DNA from 4 places in the Streptomyces sp. NPDC048637 genome. Region 2 is predicted to be linked to each of the others. Evidence: riboswitches for the same ligand, from Rfam matches in the RefSeq annotation. Region 2 holds a riboswitch; each other region holds the start of a gene.

What was found. A riboswitch is a leader RNA that binds a small molecule or an ion and turns the genes downstream of it on or off. The one in region 2 is predicted to bind cyclic di-AMP.
Positions count from the first base shown of each region.
Region 1: another riboswitch for cyclic di-AMP. It lies ahead of AB0C46_RS33320 (M23 family metallopeptidase); the one in region 2 lies ahead of AB0C46_RS18875 (M23 family metallopeptidase).
Region 3: another riboswitch for cyclic di-AMP. It lies ahead of AB0C46_RS34035 (transglycosylase family protein); the one in region 2 lies ahead of AB0C46_RS18875 (M23 family metallopeptidase).
Region 4: another riboswitch for cyclic di-AMP. It lies ahead of AB0C46_RS06975 (NlpC/P60 family protein); the one in region 2 lies ahead of AB0C46_RS18875 (M23 family metallopeptidase).

Region 1 is NZ_JBEZHQ010000039.1:59,651-64,469, reverse strand. It holds gene AB0C46_RS33325 (aldo/keto reductase) at 1-551, opposite strand, end outside; gene AB0C46_RS33320 (M23 family metallopeptidase) at 781-1,908, opposite strand; cyclic di-AMP (ydaO/yuaA leader) riboswitch at 1,920-2,074, opposite strand; gene AB0C46_RS33315 (DUF2332 domain-containing protein) at 2,359-3,498, shown strand; gene AB0C46_RS33310 (PP2C family protein-serine/threonine phosphatase) at 3,566-4,648, opposite strand.
Region 2 is NZ_JBEZHQ010000013.1:118,947-123,765, reverse strand. It holds gene AB0C46_RS18880 (GntR family transcriptional regulator) at 220-909, opposite strand; gene AB0C46_RS18875 (M23 family metallopeptidase) at 1,171-1,971, opposite strand; cyclic di-AMP (ydaO/yuaA leader) riboswitch at 1,984-2,139, opposite strand; gene AB0C46_RS18870 (pitrilysin family protein) at 2,352-3,734, opposite strand; gene AB0C46_RS18865 (pitrilysin family protein) at 3,773-4,819, opposite strand, start outside.
Region 3 is NZ_JBEZHQ010000041.1:63,751-68,569, forward strand. It holds gene eno (phosphopyruvate hydratase) at 1-579, opposite strand, end outside; gene AB0C46_RS34035 (transglycosylase family protein) at 918-1,577, opposite strand; cyclic di-AMP (ydaO/yuaA leader) riboswitch at 1,585-1,796, opposite strand; gene AB0C46_RS34040 (transglycosylase family protein) at 2,006-3,133, opposite strand; gene AB0C46_RS34045 (cytochrome P450) at 3,387-4,694, opposite strand; gene AB0C46_RS34050 (LysR family transcriptional regulator) at 4,779-4,819, opposite strand, start outside.
Region 4 is NZ_JBEZHQ010000003.1:392,077-396,895, reverse strand. It holds gene AB0C46_RS07000 (hypothetical protein) at 111-632, shown strand; gene AB0C46_RS06995 (hypothetical protein) at 722-979, shown strand; gene AB0C46_RS06990 (hypothetical protein) at 1,318-1,587, opposite strand; gene AB0C46_RS06985 (ATP-dependent Clp protease proteolytic subunit) at 1,770-2,405, shown strand; gene AB0C46_RS06980 (hypothetical protein) at 2,412-2,720, shown strand; cyclic di-AMP (ydaO/yuaA leader) riboswitch at 2,998-3,196, shown strand; gene AB0C46_RS06975 (NlpC/P60 family protein) at 3,201-3,677, shown strand; gene AB0C46_RS06970 (LysE family translocator) at 3,778-4,437, opposite strand; gene AB0C46_RS06965 (LysR family transcriptional regulator) at 4,511-4,819, shown strand, end outside.

The sequences.
Region 1 (4,819 bases), on a different contig from region 2:
TTGTAGTGGGGCTGGAGGGCGACATAGCGGGCCAGGCCCTCGCGGGCGGAGAAGGCCAGGGACTCCTCCAGGCGCTTCGCCGAGATGTTGGACGCGGCGATCTCGCGGACCTTGCCGGCCCGCACGAGGTCGTCGAGGGCGACGAGGAACTCCGGCACCTCGACCGACTCGTCGTCGTAGTGGGTGTAGTAGAGGTCTATGTAGTCCGTGCGCAGACGGGCGAGGGATGCGTCGACCGCGGACTTGATGGTGGCGGGGGACAGGCCCTTGAGGTCCGGGTGGGCGCCGACCTTGGTGGCGATGACGACATCGGAGCGATTGCCGCGGGAGGCCAGCCAGTTGCCGATGACGGTCTCGGATTCGCCGCCCTTGTTACCAGGGATCCACGCCGAGTAGACGTCGGCGGTGTCGATGAAGTTGCCACCGCCCGCCACGTACGCGTCGAGCACGGCGAAGGACTGGGCTTCGTCGGCCGTCCACCCGAAGACGTTGCCCCCGAGGGACAGGGGGGAGACGGAGAGCGAGCCGAGGGGCTTGTGTGTCGCGGTCATATCCAGGGGAGCGTCGGGGGAAGAGGAGTTATTCCTTCCTCTTCCCCCACGGTAACTCCCGTCAGACGCCCACGGGTTGAGCTGCCTGTTCCTGCACCGAGGGCGCCGGCCAGGCGCCGAAGCCGTCGGCCACACGTTGATCCCGTCGGTCACGCGTTGACCCCGTCAGGCACACCTCGCCCCCGTCGATCACACCTCGCCCCCGTCGATCACACGCCGACCCCGCCGGTCACACATTGATCCCATGATCGCGCAGCCACGGCATCGGGTCGACCGGGTCGCCGGCGTCGGGGCGCACCTCCAGGTGGAGGTGGGGGCCGGTGACGTTGCCGGTGGCGCCGACGCGGCCGATGACATCGCCGGTGTTGACCTTGCCGGAGGTCTTCACCATCGAGGACAGGTGGCAGAACCAGAGTTCGGTGCCGTCGTCGAGGGTGAGGACGATGCGGTAGCCGTACGAGCCGGCCCAGCCTGCCTGGGTGATGGTGCCGGAGTGCACCGCTTTGACGGGAGTGCCGGTCGGCGCGGCGAAGTCCTGTCCGGTGTGGTCCGCGGCCCAGCGGTCGCCTGCCTGGCCGAAGCTGGCGGTGAGCGTGTAGGAGGACACGGGAGCGATGAAGCTCTTCGCCAGTTTGGCGAGGCGTTCGGCCTCCGCCTTCTGACGGGCCGCTTCCTCAGCCTTGCGCTTGGCCTCCATCTCGGCCGCCTTCTTGGCTGCAGCGGCCTTTTCGGCCGACTTCTGGTGGGCGGCGGCTTGCGTTGCGGCCTGCTGGACAGCGGCCTGTTCGGCGGCGTCGCGGCTCTCCTGCTCGGCGGCGCCCTGCTGCGCGTCGGCCTGCTGGAGGATGCGGCTGCGCAGCGCCTCACCGGCGCCGGTGCCGTTAGCCGTGTCCGCGCTCGTCTGGGTGGCCCGGGTGAGCGGCCCGGAGGAGGCAGGAGCCGCGTCGCCGACGGGAGCCGAGGCGGCGTCGGCGGCTGCGGAGTCCTCGTCGGATATCAGGTCGCCGATGCCGGGGAGCGACTTGGCGTCCGGCATCTTTTCGGAGAGGTCGTCGGCCATCCCGCCGATGTCGGGCATCGAGATCGGAACCGGCGGACGGTCCTCGGCCGAGGCCATTCCGCTCGCGCCGACCGCCGCGATGACGCCGACACCCAGGACGGTGCCGCTGCGGGCGAGTCCGCCGCCACGCTGCTTGGCCACCCGGTGTTTGCCGCGGACGAAGCGCGTGGATTCGTCGGTGGGATTCCACTCCTCCCACGGTCCGTCGCCGTCGCCGGCACCGGGCCCAGGGAAGGCACCTCGGTCATCGAGCTCGTAAGCCGACGGAGAATCGGGGGCAGGCCTGTTGGACGCCACGGGGGCGCACTCCTTTCCTTCCTTCTCGCCTACCGGGTTAGCTGACGGGTTCGGAGCAGGAAGGTCTCCTACGGGCGCCCGCTGGCGGAGGGCGTCCGATTCACCCCAAGGAAGTGGTTCCCCGGTTCCCTTGGTGCAGTTCGAAGTGCTTGGGGGTGCGTGAAAAGCGCGTGCGGGATTCGGCGTCGGCGCGCGGTGCCGCCTCTTGCGACGGCTGGGACGACCGCGCTGCGTTATCGGACAGTAATAGAGATCGCGACCGAATTCCAAGCCTTCTCTCGAATCCTTATCGGGTCAGCACAACCTGTGGCGGCGCCTTTTCGGCCACCACGCCCACAAACCGGGCGAGTTGACCACCCGGCGCTAAACGATCTCGCGCGGATTGTGCACCAGTCGTTATGCGGAGGGGTGGCCCTCAGTTACGGAGGGTGAGAGCAGTAACGTCGGATCATGGTCGTCAACGTCGGGAACACCGGGAACGCCGGAAGTGCTGCCGGTTACGCGTGGGGAGTGGCGGAGCGGTACCGGGGGTTCTCCTGGCGGGAGGTGCGGGGCCGGTCGGATGCGCACGAGGAGCTGAGCGCGCGGATCAGCCAGGACGCGGAGCTCTGCGATCTGCTGTCGGGGTCGCTGCCCGCCGGCAACAAACAGCAGCCGAACCTCCTGCTCGCCGCCGTCCGCTATCTCGACGGCCCGCACGCCGAAATGGGCCCGCGCGGTGAAGCCGCGTACGGGCGCTGGCGCGAGTGGACGATCCGGCACTGGGACGAGGTACGCGCGGTGATCATGCAGCGCGCCACCCAGACCAATGAACCGGCCCGCTGCGCCACCCTGTTGCCGCTGCTTGCCCGTCTGCCGCAGCCGCTGGCGCTGCTGGAGGTCGGTACGTCCGCGGGGCTGTGTCTGCACCCCGACCGCTATCGCTACCGGTACGTGGGCGAGGGCGGGGACGGCGGCCGGGCGGGCGCCCTCCGGACCGAGGTGGGGGCGCCGGAGAGCCCACTGGTGCTCACCTGCCGTACGGAAGGGACGCCCGGCGAGCTGCCCGCCGAACTGCCCGACCGGCTGCCGCAGATCGTCTGGCGGGCCGGCATCGACCTGGACCCGCTCGACCCGGTGGCCGAACCGGACGATCTGCGCTGGCTGCAGGCGCTCGTATGGCCGGGCGACGGGGAGCGTGCGGCGCGGCTGTCCGCGGCCGTCGAAGCGGTGCGGTCGGCGCCGCGGCCGCGGATGGTGCGCGGCGATCTGATCGACGAGCTGCCCGCGCTCGCCGCCGAGGCACCGCCCGAGGCGACGCTGGTCATCTTCCACAGCTCGGTGCTGGCCTACCTCCCGCCCGCCCGCCGTCAGGAGTTCACACGTCTCGTCCGGTCGCTGCTCGACGGCCGGCCGGGCGGCGGCCACTGGATCTCCGACGAGCACCACTCCGTGCTGCCGTGGATCACCGGCCCCGCACACCGCTCGCCCCGCCCGGACGACGCGCTGCTGCTGACCCTCGCGCTCGACGGACGCCCGGTCGCACTCACCGGCCCGCACGGCCAGAGCCTGCACCGCCTCCCCGGGCCGGCGGACACCCCGGGAACCTGAGCGCGGCCCGATCCCCGTACACAGGGCCTGCCGGGCAACCGCCCACACAGCCCGCATCCATCGGCGTCTACACCCCCATCGGCCGCTGCACCGCCAGCAGGGCCATATCGTCGGCCGGCGCGCCGCCCGTATGGCGTGCGACGTCCTCGACGACGGTGTCCAGGAGGACGTCCGGGCCGGGGAAGCGGCAGCCGCGCAGTTTGCTCGACGGGTTGTAGAAGCGGCCTAGCAGGTCCCGGGCCTCGGTCACCCCGTCGGTGAAGAAGAGCAGCAGGGCCCCGGCCGGGAAGAACGTCTCGTCCGGCCGGTCCGGCCGGCTCACCATCCCGCCCAGCCCGAGCGGCAGCGCCGGCGCCGCGGGAGCCAGCTCGCGCAGACCGCCGTCCGGGGTGAGCAGCAGCGGGGACGGGTGGCCCCGGTTGAGCACCCGCAGGACGGACTGCCCGTCGGCGGGGATCTCGGCCAGTACGGCAGTGGTGAACCCCTCGGTCTGCTCCACCCCCTTGCGCCGCCCGCCCTCCCGCTGCAGCGCCCGCTCCAGCCGGCCCGCCACCGCCCCTAAGGTGCTCTCCTGTTCCGCCGCCTCGCGAAAGGCGCCGATGACGATCACCGCGGTCTCCACCGCCGCCAGCCCCTTGCCCCGGACGTCGGCGACGATCAGCCGTACGCCGTGCGGGGTGTCCTGCACGGCATAGAGGTCGCCGCCGATCCGGGCATCCGCCCGCGCCCCCACATAGCGGGCGGCGATGGCGAGCCCGGCGAGCTGTCCGGGAGGCATGGGCAGTACGGCTCGCTGGGCGGCCTCCGAGACGTCCCGTACGGAGGCCAGGCGGGCGTCGGCCGTCCGGACGACCCGGTTGATGCCGAGGGCCAGCAGGGCGACGACAAGGACCGTGACGATCTCCGTCACCGACTCGCTGTGGTCCTGCCCGGCGCTGCGGTAGGTGACGACCCAGATCTCGCCGAGCAGGGCGGCCAGGGCCGTGAGAGCGGTGCCGCGCAGGGAGGAGAGCGGCGCGGCGACCAGCGGGGCGGCAGAGAAGAAGGGGGCGGCCGTGTAGGCGGCCGGCGTCCCCATGTCGAAGACGACCCCGCCGACGATCAGGATGGCGGGAAGTCGGCGCACCAGCAGTCGGCCGAACCACGACATCCAGGAGCGGCGCTCCCCGCGCGCCCCGTCGCCCTCGGGGGGCGCCTCACCTCGGAGCATCCGCACCGGCCTCTTCCCACTCCCGCCCGTCCGTACGGGCACCGTCGTGCCGGTCGCCTCGACGTCCCCAGGCTTGCCGGTACGGGGCGGCACGGCGACTCGTCGGGGGCC
Region 2 (4,819 bases):
ACGCCGGATACGCCGGATACGCCGGTGTGCATTATGCGGGACGGGGACGCGGAATTTCCTGGGACCGCCATCGGGGATCCGTAAGGAAAAGCGCACACCATTAACCGCACCTGGTGCGGTAAAAATCAGGCAGGCACGCCAATTCAGACGCGGACCGAATAGCGCGCGACCATGCGCCGCGGCAGCCTATTCCGCACTTCTTTGTATACGGGGCGATTGTTAAGGGCGGAGGCGTGCCGTGTTGACGGGCCGTTTCGGATCCCTCACCTCGGCATTGGCGGGGAGCCGCAGCCGGTAGACCGGAAGCGAGCGCTCGACATGAGTTGCCATCAGGGCGCGCGCCCGTTCGGCGTCCCCCCGGGCCACCGCGTCCAGCACCGCGCCGTGTTCGTCCCAGGACTCACCGGCCCGGGGCGGCAGTTCCACCGTGTACATCCACTCGATCTTGCGCCGCAGCTGGGTCAGCAGCGCCGTCAGACTGGGGCTGCCGACTGCCTGAGCGAGTGTTTCGTGGAACCAGCCGTCCAGTTGGCGCAGATCTGCGGGATTGCCGTGACGGGCCCGCTCGCGGCCGAGCCGCACCAGGCCGCGGAGCACCTTCAGGTGGGCCGGGCTGCGGCGGGCGGCCGCGCGGGCGGCGCCCAGCGGCTCCAACAGGGCGCGGATGTCGAGGAGATCGGCGGCCTCCTGCTCGGTGGGCTCGGCGACACAGGCGCCCGCGTGGTGGCGGGTGGTGACGAAGCCCTCGGACTGCAGGGTGCGCAGCGCTTCACGGACCGGCACCCGGGAGACGCCGTAACGGGCCGCCAGGATCTCCTCGATCAGCCGGCTCCCCGGCGCCAGTGCGCCGGAGACAATGTCGTCGCGAATCGCCGTGCACACCGCATGCGCGGAAATATGGCCTCGCATCTTCCGTGCCTCCGCCGTAATCCCCTGGAAACGCCGCCGGTCGGCGACTTTTCCGTGACTCTATTCGACCGGCACGGCTTTTCCGACGGCCTCGGGTTATTCATGGATATTTTTTGGCCGGAAGTCGCGGGCCACCGGCGTATCCGGTGCGTATCGCCCGCACTCCGGATACGCCGAAGCCCCGGCCGTGGGGCCGGGGCTCCGGAAGGACTCGGCGTGTGGCGCAGGCCCCGTACGGGGCGCGGCGCCGACGCGGGGGGATCAGACGTTGACGCCGTGCCCGCGCAGGTACGCGATCGGGTCGATGTCCGAGCCGTAGTCAGCGCCGGTGCGGGCCTCGAAGTGCAGATGCGGGCCGGTGACGTTGCCGGTGGCGCCGGAGAGGCCGATCTGCTGGCCCGGGGTGACCTGCTGGCCGACCGAGACGCCGAGCGACGACAGGTGACCGTACTGGGTGTACGTGCCGTCGTTCATCTTGATCACGATGTTGTTGCCGTACGAGCCGCCCCAGCCGGCCTCGACGACGGTGCCCGAGCCGACCGCGTGGACGCTGGTGCCGGAGGCGGCGTGGAAGTCGATGCCGGTGTGGCTGCCGGAGGACCACAGTCCGCTGGAGGCCTTGTAGGCGGTGGAGACGTAGGAGTCGGCGATGGGGGAGACAAAGGCGTTGAGGCGCTTGCGCTCCGCGTCGCGGGCGGCGCGGACCTTGGCCTCGTGGGCGGCCTTGGCCTTCTTCTTCGCGGCCTCGGCACGCCGCTTCGCCTCGTCGGCCTGCTTCTTGGCGACGGCCTCGGCCTTCGCCTTCGCCGCGGCGGCCTCGGCGTCGGCCTGCTGCGCGTCGGCCTGGGCCTCGACACGGTTGGCGAGCTCGTCCCCCAGCACGACGGCGTGCTGCAGTCCGGTGTCGTGGAGGCGTGCCTCGTCCGTCGCGGCCAGCGCCGGCGAGGCCACGGAGGCGACCACACCGCCGGCCGCGAGGGTGGCTATGCCGGCGACGTTGCGGGTCGTCCGAACGGGACGGCTCGCGCGACGGTGCTTCCCGGTGGCACGGATGAACGCCATGTGCTGGCTTGTCCTTTCCTTCCTTCTCGCCTACCGGGTTAGCTGACGGGTTCGGAGCAGGAAGGTCTCCTACGGGCTCCTCGGAGAGGAGTCCGATTCACCCCAAGGGACATTTGGGTCCCCGGCTCCCCTGGCTTGCGCCGTACGGGGACTCGGCGATGACTGTCCGGTGCCACTGTTGTGGCGGACTTGTGACGAACAGCCGGACCGACGCTAAACGGGGCAACTTTCAATCGGCAAACAGAACCGGTTTTTTGTGCGGGATGCCACAAGAACCGGGGCACCAGCTGCGATAAAACGGACATACGGCGGCTCCCGTGGTGAACGAGCACCACGGGAGCCGCACGGTCGTCATATGACCTTCCGTCACACGGGAGGGGCTAGCCGCTGACGACGGTCACCTCACCGATGCCCAGCGCCTTGACCGGCTCGGCGATCTGTGCGGCATCGCCCACCAGGACCGTCACCAGCCGGTCCACGGGGAAGGCGCTGACCGCCGCCGCGGTGGCCTCGACCGTGCCGGTCTCCGCGAGGCGGGCGTACAACTGCGCCTGGAAGTCGTCCGGGAGCTGCTGCTCCACCTGGTCGGCGAGGGTGCCCGCGACGGCCGCCGCGGTCTCGTACTTCAGCGGCGCGACCCCGACGAGGTTCTGCACGGCGACATCCCGCTCGTCGTCCGTCAGCCCCTCTGCCGCGAGGGTGCGCAGTACCTTCCACAGGTCCTCGAGCGCCGGGACGGTGGAGCCGGTGTCCACCGAGCCGCTGATGGCGAGCAGCGCGGCGCCCGTGGACCCCTCGGGGGAGGTGGGGGCGGTGGACCGGAGCACCTGGCCGAAGGCGCGCACCCCGTAGGTGTAGCCCTTCTCCTCCCGCAGCACTCGGTCCAGACGGGAGGTGAGGGTGCCGCCCAGGCAGTACGTGCCGAGCACCTGTGCGGGCCACACCCGGTCGTGCCGGTCGGCACCGATACGGCCGATGAGCAGCTGCGTCTGGACGGCGCCGGGGCGGTCCACGATCACCACCCGGCCGGTGTCGTCGGCGACGATCGGCGCGGCCTTCAGCGGCTCGGACGTCGAGCCGCTCCAGGCGCCGAGCGTGTCGGCGAGCGCCGTGCCGAGGTCGACGCCGGTGAAGTCACCGACGATGACGGCGGTGGCCGTGGCGGGCCGTACATGGGCGTCGTAGAAGGCGCGGACGGCCGCTGCGTCGATGCGGGCGACGGTGTCCTCGGTGCCCTGGCGGGGCCGCGACATGCGGGCGGTGGCCGGGAACAGTTCCTTCGACAGGGCCATGGCGGCGCGGCGGGCCGGGTTGGCGAGCTCGTGCGGGATCTCGTCGAGACGGTTGCGTACCAGCCGCTCGACCTCGCTCTCCGGGAAGGCGGGCGCCCGGAGCGCGTCGGCGAGCAGGCCGAGCGCACGGGTCAGCCGGGACGCCGGCACTTCGAGGGAGACCCGTACGCCGGGGTGGTCGGCGTGCGCGTCCAGGGTGGCGCCGCAGCGCTCCAGCTCGGCGGCGAACTCCTCCGCGTCATGGGTGTCGGTGCCCTCGGACAGCGCACGCGCCATGATCGTCGCGACGCCGTCCAGACCCTCGGGTTCGGCGTCCAGCGGCGCGACGAGGTTGATCTCGACGGCGACGACCTGCTGGCCGGGGCGGTGGCTGGTCAGGAGCGTGAGCCCGTTGGGCAGTTGGCTGCGCTCGGGGGCCGGGAAGGCCCACGGCCTGGGCGCGCCGCCCTGGGGCTGCGGGTGGAAGTCCATGGTGCTCACGGGGGAATCGGCGTGGGTGGTGGCGTCGCTCACTGGTCCGCCTCCCCTTCCTCGGTGTCGGCGGCGTCGGACGGCTCGGTGGGCTCGTAGACGAGCACCGCGCGGTTGTCAGGGCGCAGCCGGGCCTTGGCGACCGCCTGCACCTCCTCGGGGGTGATGTCCAGGACGCGCTGGACGGCGGACAGCGCGAGCTGCGGGTCGCCGAACAGGACGGCGAAGCGGCACAGTTCGTCGGCGCGGCCGCTGACCGTGGCCAGCCGGTCCAGCCACTCGCGCTCCAGCTGGGCCTGCGCCCGCTCCATCTCCTCCGGGGTCGGCCCCTCGGCGGCGAAACGGGCCAGCTCCTCGTCGACCGCACGCTCGATGTCCGGAACCTCGACCCCGCCGGACGTCTTCACGTCCAGCCAGCCCAGCGAGGGGGCGCCGGCCAGCCGCAGCAGGCCGAAGCCGGCGGCGACGGCGCTGCGGTCGCGGCGCACCAGCCGGTTGTACAGGCGGGAGGACTCGCCGCCGCCCAGGACGGTCAGCGCGAGGTCCGCGGCGTCCACCTCACGGGTGCCGTCGTGCGGCAGGCGGTACGCCGCCATGAGGGCGCGGGAGGGCACGTCCTCCTCGACGACCTCGCGCAGCTCGCCGCCGAGGACGTCGGGCAGGGTGCCGTCCCGGGGCGGCTGCTTGCCGTCGTGCGAGGGGATGGAGCCGAAGTACTTCTCGATCCAGGCCAGCGTCCGCTCGGGGTCGATGTCGCCGACGACCGACAGGACGGCGTTGTTGGGCGCGTAGTACGTACGGAAGAACGCCCGCGCGTCCTCCAGGGAGGCCGCGTCCAGATCGGCCATCGACCCGATGGGCGTGTGGTGGTACGGGTGGCCCTCGGGGTACGCCATGGCCGTCAGCTTCTCGAAGGCCGTGCCGTAGGGGACGTTGTCGTAGCGCTGGCGGCGCTCGTTCTTGACGACGTCGCGCTGGTTCTCCAGGGACTCGTCGTCCAGCGCGGTGAGCAGCGAGCCCATCCGGTCCGCCTCAAGCCAGAGCGCGAGCTCCAGCTCATGGGCGGGCATGGTCTCGAAGTAGTT
Region 3 (4,819 bases), on a different contig from region 2:
CAGGACCTTCTTGAGGGTGTGGTAGACCTCGGCGCCCCAGCGCAGCGCCTCGGAGAAGGACTCCGCGCCGATCGGGGCGATCATGAATTCCTGGATGTCCACGTTGGAGTCGGCGTGCGAGCCGCCGTTCAGGATGTTCATCATCGGGACGGGCAGCACGTGCGCGTTCGGGCCGCCGAGGTAGCGGAACAGCGGAAGGTCGCTGGCCTCGGAGGCGGCGTGCGCGACGGCGAGGGAGACGCCGAGGATGGCGTTGGCGCCGAGCGACCCCTTGTTGTCGGTGGCGTCCAGGTCGAACATCGCCTGGTCGATCAGCCGCTGCTCGGTCGCGTCGTAGCCGACGAGCTCCGGGCCGATCTGCTCGATGACGGCCAGGACGGCCTTCTCCACGCCCTTGCCGAGGTAGCGGTTCGGGTCGCCGTCGCGGAGCTCGATGGCCTCGAAAGCGCCGGTGGAGGCACCGGACGGCACGGCGGCACGGCCGGTGCTGCCGTCGTCGAGGCCGACCTCGACCTCGACCGTGGGATTACCTCGCGAGTCGAGAATTTCGCGGGCTACGACGACGTCGATCGACGGCACGTTGTCTCCTTCGTGGGTGTCTGGAGTCTGCAGCATGAGCCTAACGGCCCCGGGCGCGTCCGCCTGCCCTTGGCCCGCTCCGTGGGACGGAAGGCCCCCGAAAACCTGCCCAAAGGCCTAGTTCGCGGGACGTTTGGCGGATTGTTCGCCGAACGGGAAAAGTCGCGGAACGGCGCCGGTCAGCGGCCTGCCGCCGGCCGGGGAGCCCCGCGTGCGGTCCGCGACACGAGAAGCCCCGCCACGGCGCGCTGGGGGGAAGGGCGCGCCGTGACGGGGCGGTCTCACGGAGGAAGGGGGCCCGCCGCTCGGGCCCGCTGGAGCCCCGGTGAGAGAGCGGCTCAGACGGTGAGCTGCTGACCGGGGATGATCAGGTTCGGGTTGCCGCCGATGACCGACTTGTTGGCCTTGTAGACGGACTTCCAGTCGGTGCCGTGGGCCTTGGCGATCTTGGCGAGGGTGTCGCCCTGCTTGACGGTGTAGTTGCCGTCGCCGGTGGACTTGCGCTCGGCGGACCGCGAGGCACGGTCTTCGGAGGCGGACGGGGCCTTCTTGGCCTCGGGCTTGGCGGACTCCTGCTTCGGCGCGGACTTGGTCTGCGCGGAGGTGTCGACGTCGGCGGCGGGGCCGCCGGCGGTCAGGTTGCCCGCACCGGCGCAGGCCCAGGCGCCCGGGCCCTGGAGGGCGAGGAGCTTCTCGGCGGCGGCTATCTGCTGGGCCTTGGTGGCCTGGTCGGCGCGCGGCGCGTACTTGGTGCCACCGGCGGCGTCCCAGCTGGAGTTGGAGAACTGCAGGCCACCGTAGTAGCCGTTACCGGTGTTGATCGACCAGTTGCCGCCGGACTCGCACTGGGCGACCTTGTCCCAGGTGGCGACGGAGGCGGCGGAGGCGGAAGTGGCGCCCATCAGCGGAACGGCCACGGCGGCACCGGCGACACCGGCGAGGGTGGCGACGCGGACGGCCTTGGAGGGACGACGGTGCTTGCCCTTGAAGATCAGCATGGTTCGTTCGTTTCCTCACCGACGCCTACGAGGTGAGCTGTCGGGTTCGGACTGATGAGTCGCCCGGCCGTGTGCGCATGGCGCACGTGGCTTCACCCCAAGCCGGTTGACCCGCTTTCACGGGTGGGGCCGGCACGTACCTTGGGTCCCCCGCTCCTGCCTTCGGCGCTTGCGCGTCAAGTGCCTTCGATCACCGGCAGGATTCGGCGTGTGATCGAGGGGCCCGCTTTGGCGAGCGATCCTGACGTTAAGCAGTAATCCCCTTGGGGTTCAAACCCCACCATCTGGACCAAGTTGACCGTCTTTGATCACGGGTTGGTTACATATCCGCAGGTGGGGCCCGGTATGCCGGGGATGCGCAGACCGGGACCCACCGAAGTCAACGAGAGCCTTGTCTCACTTTCCCAAAAGAGGGCGAAAGTGGCGAACTACCCTGCGTCTCGCCCGAGATCGAGCTGCTGGCCGGGCTGGATCAGGTCCGCGTCGGAGCCGATGACGCCCTCGTTGCGGTCGTAGAGCGCGTGCCACCCACCGGACAGCCGGTGGGCCGTGGCGATGGCTGACAGGCTGTCACCCGGGCGCACCGTGTAGTCGCCGTCGGCCGCCGGGCCCGTGCGGTGCGCGTCGTCGCCCCGCGAGGCGTGCCGGCCGCCGGCGGACCTGCCGCCGTCACGGTCACCGGCGTCCTCGTCGCCCGCATCGCCGCGGTGCTTGCCCTTGGCAGGCACCTCGCGCGGGGTGCCGGTGCTGTCCGTACGGCTGCCGTCCCCGGACGGGTCCGCGGACGGGTCGTCGGACGGGTCCGTGGAGGGCTCGTCGGACGGGTCGGCGGAGGAGTCGCCGGACGGGTCCGTGGAGGAGTCACCGGACGGGTCGGCGGACTGCGACGGGTCGTCGTCCCGGTCGCCGGGCGTCGCCGGGTCGGACGGCTCCGGGCTCGTGGACGAGTCGCCGGGCCCGGCGGAGTCCGAGGCGTCGGGCGAGGGCGTCGCGTCGGACGGCGGACCGCTCGACTCGTCGCTGGGCTCGTCGCTCGGCTTGTCGTTCCTCCCGGCGGTGTCCCCACCGTCGTGGGCGTCGGACGAACCGGGGGTGTCCCAGGGGTCGAGGGAGCCCTCGGAGTCCGACGGGGCGGGCTCCGGCGTGCTGGTGCTGCCCGGGTCGACCTCCGGGGCCTGGCCGTCGCCGGTCAGCCCCGCGTTCACCGCGCAGCTCGGCCAGGCGTCCGGCCCGCGGTCGCCGAGGATCGACTCGGCCACGGCGATCTGCTGGGAGCGACTGGCGTAGTCGGGCCGTGAGGCGTAGGCGGAGCCGCCGTAGTTGTCCCACATCTCCTGGGTCAGCTGGAGGCCGCCGTAGTAGCCGTTGCCCGACGCCGCGCTCCACACGCCGCCGCTCTCACACTGGGCGACCTTGTCCCAGGTCGCGGTGTCGGCGGCGTGTGCACCGCTCGCACCGAGCAGTGGCAGGGCGATGCCCGCGCCGGTCACGCCTGCCGTGACAAAGATGGCCGGTGCCTGACGGGGGCGACGATGTCGGCCGTTCCCGGAACGCATGCGGATGCCTTTCGCGCGGCGGTTGAGTTATCGACGAGCTCTTCGAGCTGCTCGACGGGGCCTCCGGCCGGCCGACGCACGCGAGCGGCACCGTTACACCGGTCCCCCACATCACCGCTTCGACCGATCGAGTGAAGCCTGTCGATCGTCGGTCGAAAGGTAGCCGGGGTCCCGGGTAGTCACAAGTCGGTGTAGTGCGGATCACGTAAAGGTCACGCGGTTGACTCTGCGTCACATTTGGCCTTGTCGCTGGTCAGGGCCGCTCCGGGGTGAACTCCACCGGAAGTGAACGCAGTCCGCGCATGATGAGCCCGCCGCGCCAGCGCAAATCGTCAGGTTCCGCCGCAAGCCGGATGTCCGGGAGCCGGGTCAGCAGCGTCGCCAGCGCGGACTGTCCTTCGAGCCGGGCGAGCGGCGCACCCAGGCAGTAGTGGATGCCGTGCCCGTATCCCAGATGCTGGTTGTCACGCCGGGTCAGATCGAGCACATCCGGCTCGGCGAAGCGCGCCGGATCGCGGTCGGCGGCGGCCAGCACCACCAGGACCGGGTCCCCCTCGGCGATCCGCTGTCCGCCGAGCGTCAGCTCCTGGGTCGCGAACCGCCAGGTCGCCAGCTCCACGGGGCCGTCGTAGCGGAGCAGTTCCTCAAGGCCGGTGGTGAGCAGCTCGGTGTCGCCCGCCTCGATCGACTTCTGCAGCAGCTCACGCTGGGCGGGGTGGCGCAGCAGCGCATAGGTGCCGTTGCCGATGAGGTTGACGGTGGTCTCGAAGCCCGCGAAGAGCAGGATGAAGGCCATTGCGGCGGCCTCGTTCTCGGTCAGATGCTCACCGTGGTCGGAGGCCCTGATCAGGGCGGAGATCAGATCCTCGTCGTCCTCGGCGGTGTCGCCCAGGGACTCGCGCTTGCGGTGGATCAGCTCGGCGAGATAGCCGCGCATCTTCTTCACGGAGCGGGCGACGCCGCCGCGTGGTCCCCCGCCGTGGCGGATCATCATGCCCGCCCAGTCCCGGAAGTCGTCCTGGTCCTCGCGCGGCACCCCCAGCAGATCGCAGATCGCGTAGATCGGCAGCGGAAAGGCGAACTCGTGGATGAGGTCGGCCTCGCCCTTCGCCGCGAACTGGTCGATGAGGTGGTCGGTCAGCTCCTGGACCCGCGGGGCGAAGGCGGCGACCCGGCGCGGGGTGAACGCCTTCGAGACCAGCCGGCGCAGCCGGGTGTGGTCCGGCGGATCGATGTTGAGCAGATGCGTCATCAGGTTGGCGCTGCGCTCACCCGGGATGCCGACCTTGCCCTTGCCGTGCGCGGCCTCGCTGTGGTGGACCGGGTTCTTGGACAGCCGGGCGTCGGCGAGTGCCTGCCGTGCCTCCGTGTACCGCGTCACCAGCCAGGCCTCGACACCGCTGGGCAGCTCGGTCCGGTGCACCGGCGCATGCTCGCGCAGCCAGGCGTACGCGGGGTACGGGTCGGAGGCGAACTCCCAGGTGAACAGCGCGGGGGCGGGCCCGGCGGCGGGGCAGCCCGCGGGGGCGTCGGCGGCGGTGGTGTGGGGCTTGTCGTGCACCTTCCGACCGTAACCGCTGGGCGCACAACGGCGCGCCCGCGCCCGTCGCCGGGCCGGGCCCCGCGACCCCAGGGGCGTCTCCCCCTACGCCGGATCCACCCCCAGGCCCGTCAGGAACGCCACGG
Region 4 (4,819 bases), on a different contig from region 2:
ACTGTGAAGACAGCCGCCATGGGATCAGTCTGCCCGCTTCCCGCCCCAGCGGGGCGAATTGTGGCAGAAAGCCCCCGAACAGCGGGTCGCGCGTGGGAACATCCCCGGTCATGAAGCCCACTTTTCCCCTGGCCGCTGTGGCCATCGCTGCCACCCTGTCCGTGGCCGGTTGCTCAAACGGCGACAGCAAGCCGGACGCGGCACCTGCCAAGGGCCACACGGCACCCAAGGCTGCGACGAAGCTCGACGCTGCTACCGCACTGAACGACATCGCCGCCACGGTGACCACCGCCAAAAAGAGCGGCACTGTCACCGCCGCCAACGATCCCAACCATCTCCTCGGGCGGCCGAACCAGTACACCTCGAAGGTCGCTTTCGCCGACAGCCGGGTAGCCGCCTCCAACCGGTCCGGCCACAAGCCTGGAGACATCGAACTCGGCGGCGCCATCGAAGCTTTCGCCAACGCAGCCGACGCCGCAGCGCGAGCCAAGTACATCCAGGCCGTCACCAAGGGGATGCCGGCGCTCAGCGAATACGACTACGTCCACGGCACCGTCGTCATCCGCGTTTCCCGATACCTCACCCCGCAGCAAGCCGGGCAGTACAAGGCGGCGGCCAGCCGGCTTCCGTAGCGGCCGGGCTTGGCGGGGCGTATAGGCACAATGGGATCAGTTCACCCCGCAGTCCCACGCGCCGCGAGGCGCAGGTCATCAATGCGAGGTTGGACAAGGTCGTGTCGACCGAGGTGTATTCGCTGCAGTCCGCGTACACGGACCAGCGCATCACCCAGCTCAGCCAGGACTTGCAGAAGGCTGTCGACGCCCGCGAGGTCCTTGAGCGTGAGTTCGAGCAGTACCAGTTGGCCGAGCGCGACCGGCGGAAACGAGAGCGCCAAGCCCGGCTGTATCAGATGATCGTGCCCGTCTTGATGGGCGTACTCGCAGCGGCTATCTCGGTCTGGGCGGTGGTCGCGAAGTGAACACCGCCCACCGATCGCCTCGCCACCGACCGCGCCTGCCTCAAGCCGAACTGCTTGGGGTAGCCACTGGCGTCCTGATCCTCTTGTTCCTCGTCTGGCTGGCTGTCCAAGTGGTCGGTCTGCATCGCGATCTCGAACCGGCCAACGGGCCCGTGACGCGCTCGCTCGACAGGTGCAGCAGTTGGGTGCGAAGCCGATCGCTGGTCCACCCGGCAGCCGTGGCGAACCAGGCCAGGCAGCCCGCGGCCCCCGAGGGCCAGAGGGCCCAGAAGGCGAACCTGGCTCACCCGGGCCCACCCCCGTTGCACAGCTGCTGGAAGGCGGTGCGAGAAACCAGGCTAAGCGGCCCACCGCACGCACGTTCTCCCTCGCGGGCCGACATCGGCGGCGCAGGCGCCCCAGTCTCCGGCCGATGCCTTCTGCCACTGGACGGCGACCTTGATCTGGGTGCCGAGCATCCGGGCGAGGATCGCGGCAGGCAGCTCGCTCGCGAGGGTGAACAGCGCAGCGGACCGATCCTGCGTGGATCGAATCCCGATGTTGTGGAGGCGCTTGCCGATCTGGCTGTCGGTGACAGGGCGCCCTGGATGACCGCCCGGAACAGCCAAGGGACGTCGTCCGGGGTGCCGACCTCGGCCTTACCGCGGCGAGTCGCAGCAAGCTCGCGGACCAGGCTGGTCAGTGGTGTGGGGAGGACGACTGGCGAGCTGCCGAATGTGATGGTGACGACGCCCCGGTCATTCTCACTGGACGTACATCCTGTACATTTTCTACAGAGAGAGGAGCACTCATGCTGCGACCAACGGCCCGCTATATCCTTCCGGAGTTCACCGAGCGCACGTCCCAGGGGACGCGCACCATGGACCCGTATTCGAAGCTGCTCAGCGAGCGCATCATCTTCCTGGGCACCCCGGTCGACGACGCCTCCGCCAACGATGTGATGGCGCAGCTCATCCACCTCGAACATGCCGCACCCGAGCAGGACATCTCGCTCTACATCAACTCCCCCGGCGGCTCCTTCACGGCGATGACCGCCATCTACGACACGATGCGCTTCGTGTCGTGCGACGTGCAGACCTTCTGCCTGGGGCAGGCCGCCTCCGCCGCCGCGGTACTGCTGGCCGCCGGCACCCCCGGAAAGCGGCTGGCGCTGCCTGGCGCCCGGATCCTGATCCACCAGCCCTCGATCAGTGAGCCCATCCAGGGCCAGGCCACCGATCTGCAGATCCAGGCGGAGGAGCTGCTGCGCACCCGCGACATGCTGGAGCGGATGCTGGCGGAGCACACCGGACAGCCCCGTGAGCGGATCGCCACCGATATCGAGCGCGACAAGATCTTCGACGCCCGAGCCGCCCAGGAGTACGGCCTGATCGACGGACTCACCCATCAGCGCAAGCAGTCCGTCCCCCAACTCGGTGCGCGGTGAGCCCGGATGCTGCCGCCGGAACTGCCGCCGCTGCCCGCCCTGACACGTGCCGAGGGTGAGCTGATCGACCGCTATCTGGAGGTGCTCGACCTGCTGGGCAGGATCAACCCGGCCCGCGGCGGCGGCACCTACACCGGACTGCGGGCCGCCCAGGCGCTGGTGACCAAGGCCGCCGGGCTGCGCGACGCGTTGACGCTGATGCACAACCGGGGCGAGAGCGAGCTGCACCGCGAGACCTTGACCCGGGCATTGCGGGTGCTGGACGGCGAACGCCGGGCCGGACTCGTGACGGTGCCACCGCCCGAGGACATCTGACCCGACACGCGCACGGGGCTGCGCATACGGCGTAGCGTCCGGGCCCGATGTGAGGAGGCGACGAATTGCGCGGGGCGGACACAATTCCTTGGACCCTTGATGTTTCGCCCCTGGTCCGGGGGGTGCGACACCCCGCGCCACGTCACCTGAGGGAACAAAAGTAACCATTCAGGTCAAATGTGACCAATCTCACATACGGCATTTTCAGCTCGGAATTCGGGTGCCGGGTGCGTGACGATCCCTTCGACGGCAAGACCCCGCCACAGCGACGGGGCGGTCCGGACGGGCGCCTAATCCCGCCGCCGTACCGGATGTCCGGTCGACGTTGTGGATCGGCGGGAGCGGAGGACCCGAGCAGGACGGGGTCCCGGCCTGACGGCCGAGGGCTCCTTGGGGTGAAGCCGTACGCACGGCCGGGCATCTTCGCCTGCCCGAACCCGACAGGTCTTCCTTCGCAGGCGGCTGACGAAGGGTCTGCGCATGACTGTGCGCACGCATACGCCGAATCTGCTGGCACGCGCCGGCACCGTCACCGCTCTGACGCTGGTCACCCTGGGCGGGACTACTGTCGCCCCAGGAGAGGCCGGGAACGCCGAAGCCGCCTCCGTGTCCGCCTACGCGCTGCGGATCGCGGCCTCTAAGAGTGGCGCGCCGTACCAGTACGGTGCCCAAGGGCCGTACCGCTTCGACTGTTCGGGGCTGACGCTGTACTCGTTCAAGCGCGCCGGGCGGGCCCTGCCCCGTACCGCCGCCGCACAGTACGTCCGCACCCGGCATATCCCGGCCTCCCTGCGCAGACGCGGTGACCTGGTCTTCTTCCGTTCCGCACGCGGCATTTACCACGTCGGCATCTACGCGGGCCGGGGCCGGATGTGGCATGCCCCCAAGGCCGGGAGCGTGGTGCGGCTGGAGCGGATCTGGAGCCGCACGGTCTCCTACGGACGCGTGGGCGGCTGACCTGGGATCTCGTCTTACGTCTGATCAATTGTCAGTGGGATTGGCCAACTTGGCCGGGTGATGTCGCCACTGAGCGGGCTGCCCGGGGTGCGCCCGTCTGTCAGGCCAGCACGACCTCGACGAGCAGGATGCCGCCCAGCGTGGTGAGCAGCGTTCCGGTGACGGCTTCCAGGGCGCGGGTGACCCGTGGGCGGCGCAGCAGGCCACCCAGGCGGTCGACCAGCAGCGCGACGGCCGGGAACCACACCAGCGCCAGGGCGACGACCATCGTCGCGAGCAGCAGCGTGCGGGGCAGCGCGGGCTCGCCGGCCGGGACGAACTGCGGAAGCAGGCTGAGGAAGAGGACCGGCGCCTTGGGGTTGAGGGCATTGGTCAGGAAGCCCTGGCGCAGGCTCCGCGCGGTGCCCAGGAGGGCAGCCGGGCCGTCGGCCGGTGGGTCGGCCGGGCCGGTCGCGGAATCGGCGTGCGCGCCCCTGCGCCGGACGGCCGCGGTCAGCGCACCGGCACCGAGGTACAACAGATAGACCCCGCCCAGGAGTTGGACAGCGCTGAAGAGCGCGGGCACGGCGACCAGCACCGCCGCGAGCCCGGCCACCGCCAGTGCAGTGTGCACCAGCAGCCCGCCCGCGACTCCGATGGCGGTCGCCACCCCCGCCCGGCGCGAGTCGAGCGCATTGCGCACCACGACGGTGAAATCCGCGCCCGGCATGGTGACCATGCCGGCGGCGACTCCGGTGAAGGCGATCAGCTGTCCGTCCATGAGAGCAGCTTCGCTGGTCAGAGCCTTTAATGGGTATTGGCAATGTTCTTGGAGAGCCTAAAGAGGTTCTTATATGTACGACCCCACGCGGCTGGCCGCTCTGGTAGCAGTGGCGGAGGCCGGTTCGATCACCCGGGCCGCCACCCGGCTGGGCTACACCGCTCCCGCGCTCTCCCAGCAGCTCGCCAAGCTGGAGCGGGAGGCCGGGACGGCGCTGCTGGTGCGCCACCACCGCGGGGCACGGCTGACGGCGGCGGGTGAGCTGCTCGTCGTACGGGCCCGGCGGGTGCTCGACGAGCTGGATCAGGCGCGGCATGAGCTGTCCCGGCTGACGGGGCTGTCCGGCGGCCGGCTGCGGGTCGGCACGTTCATGACCGCCGGG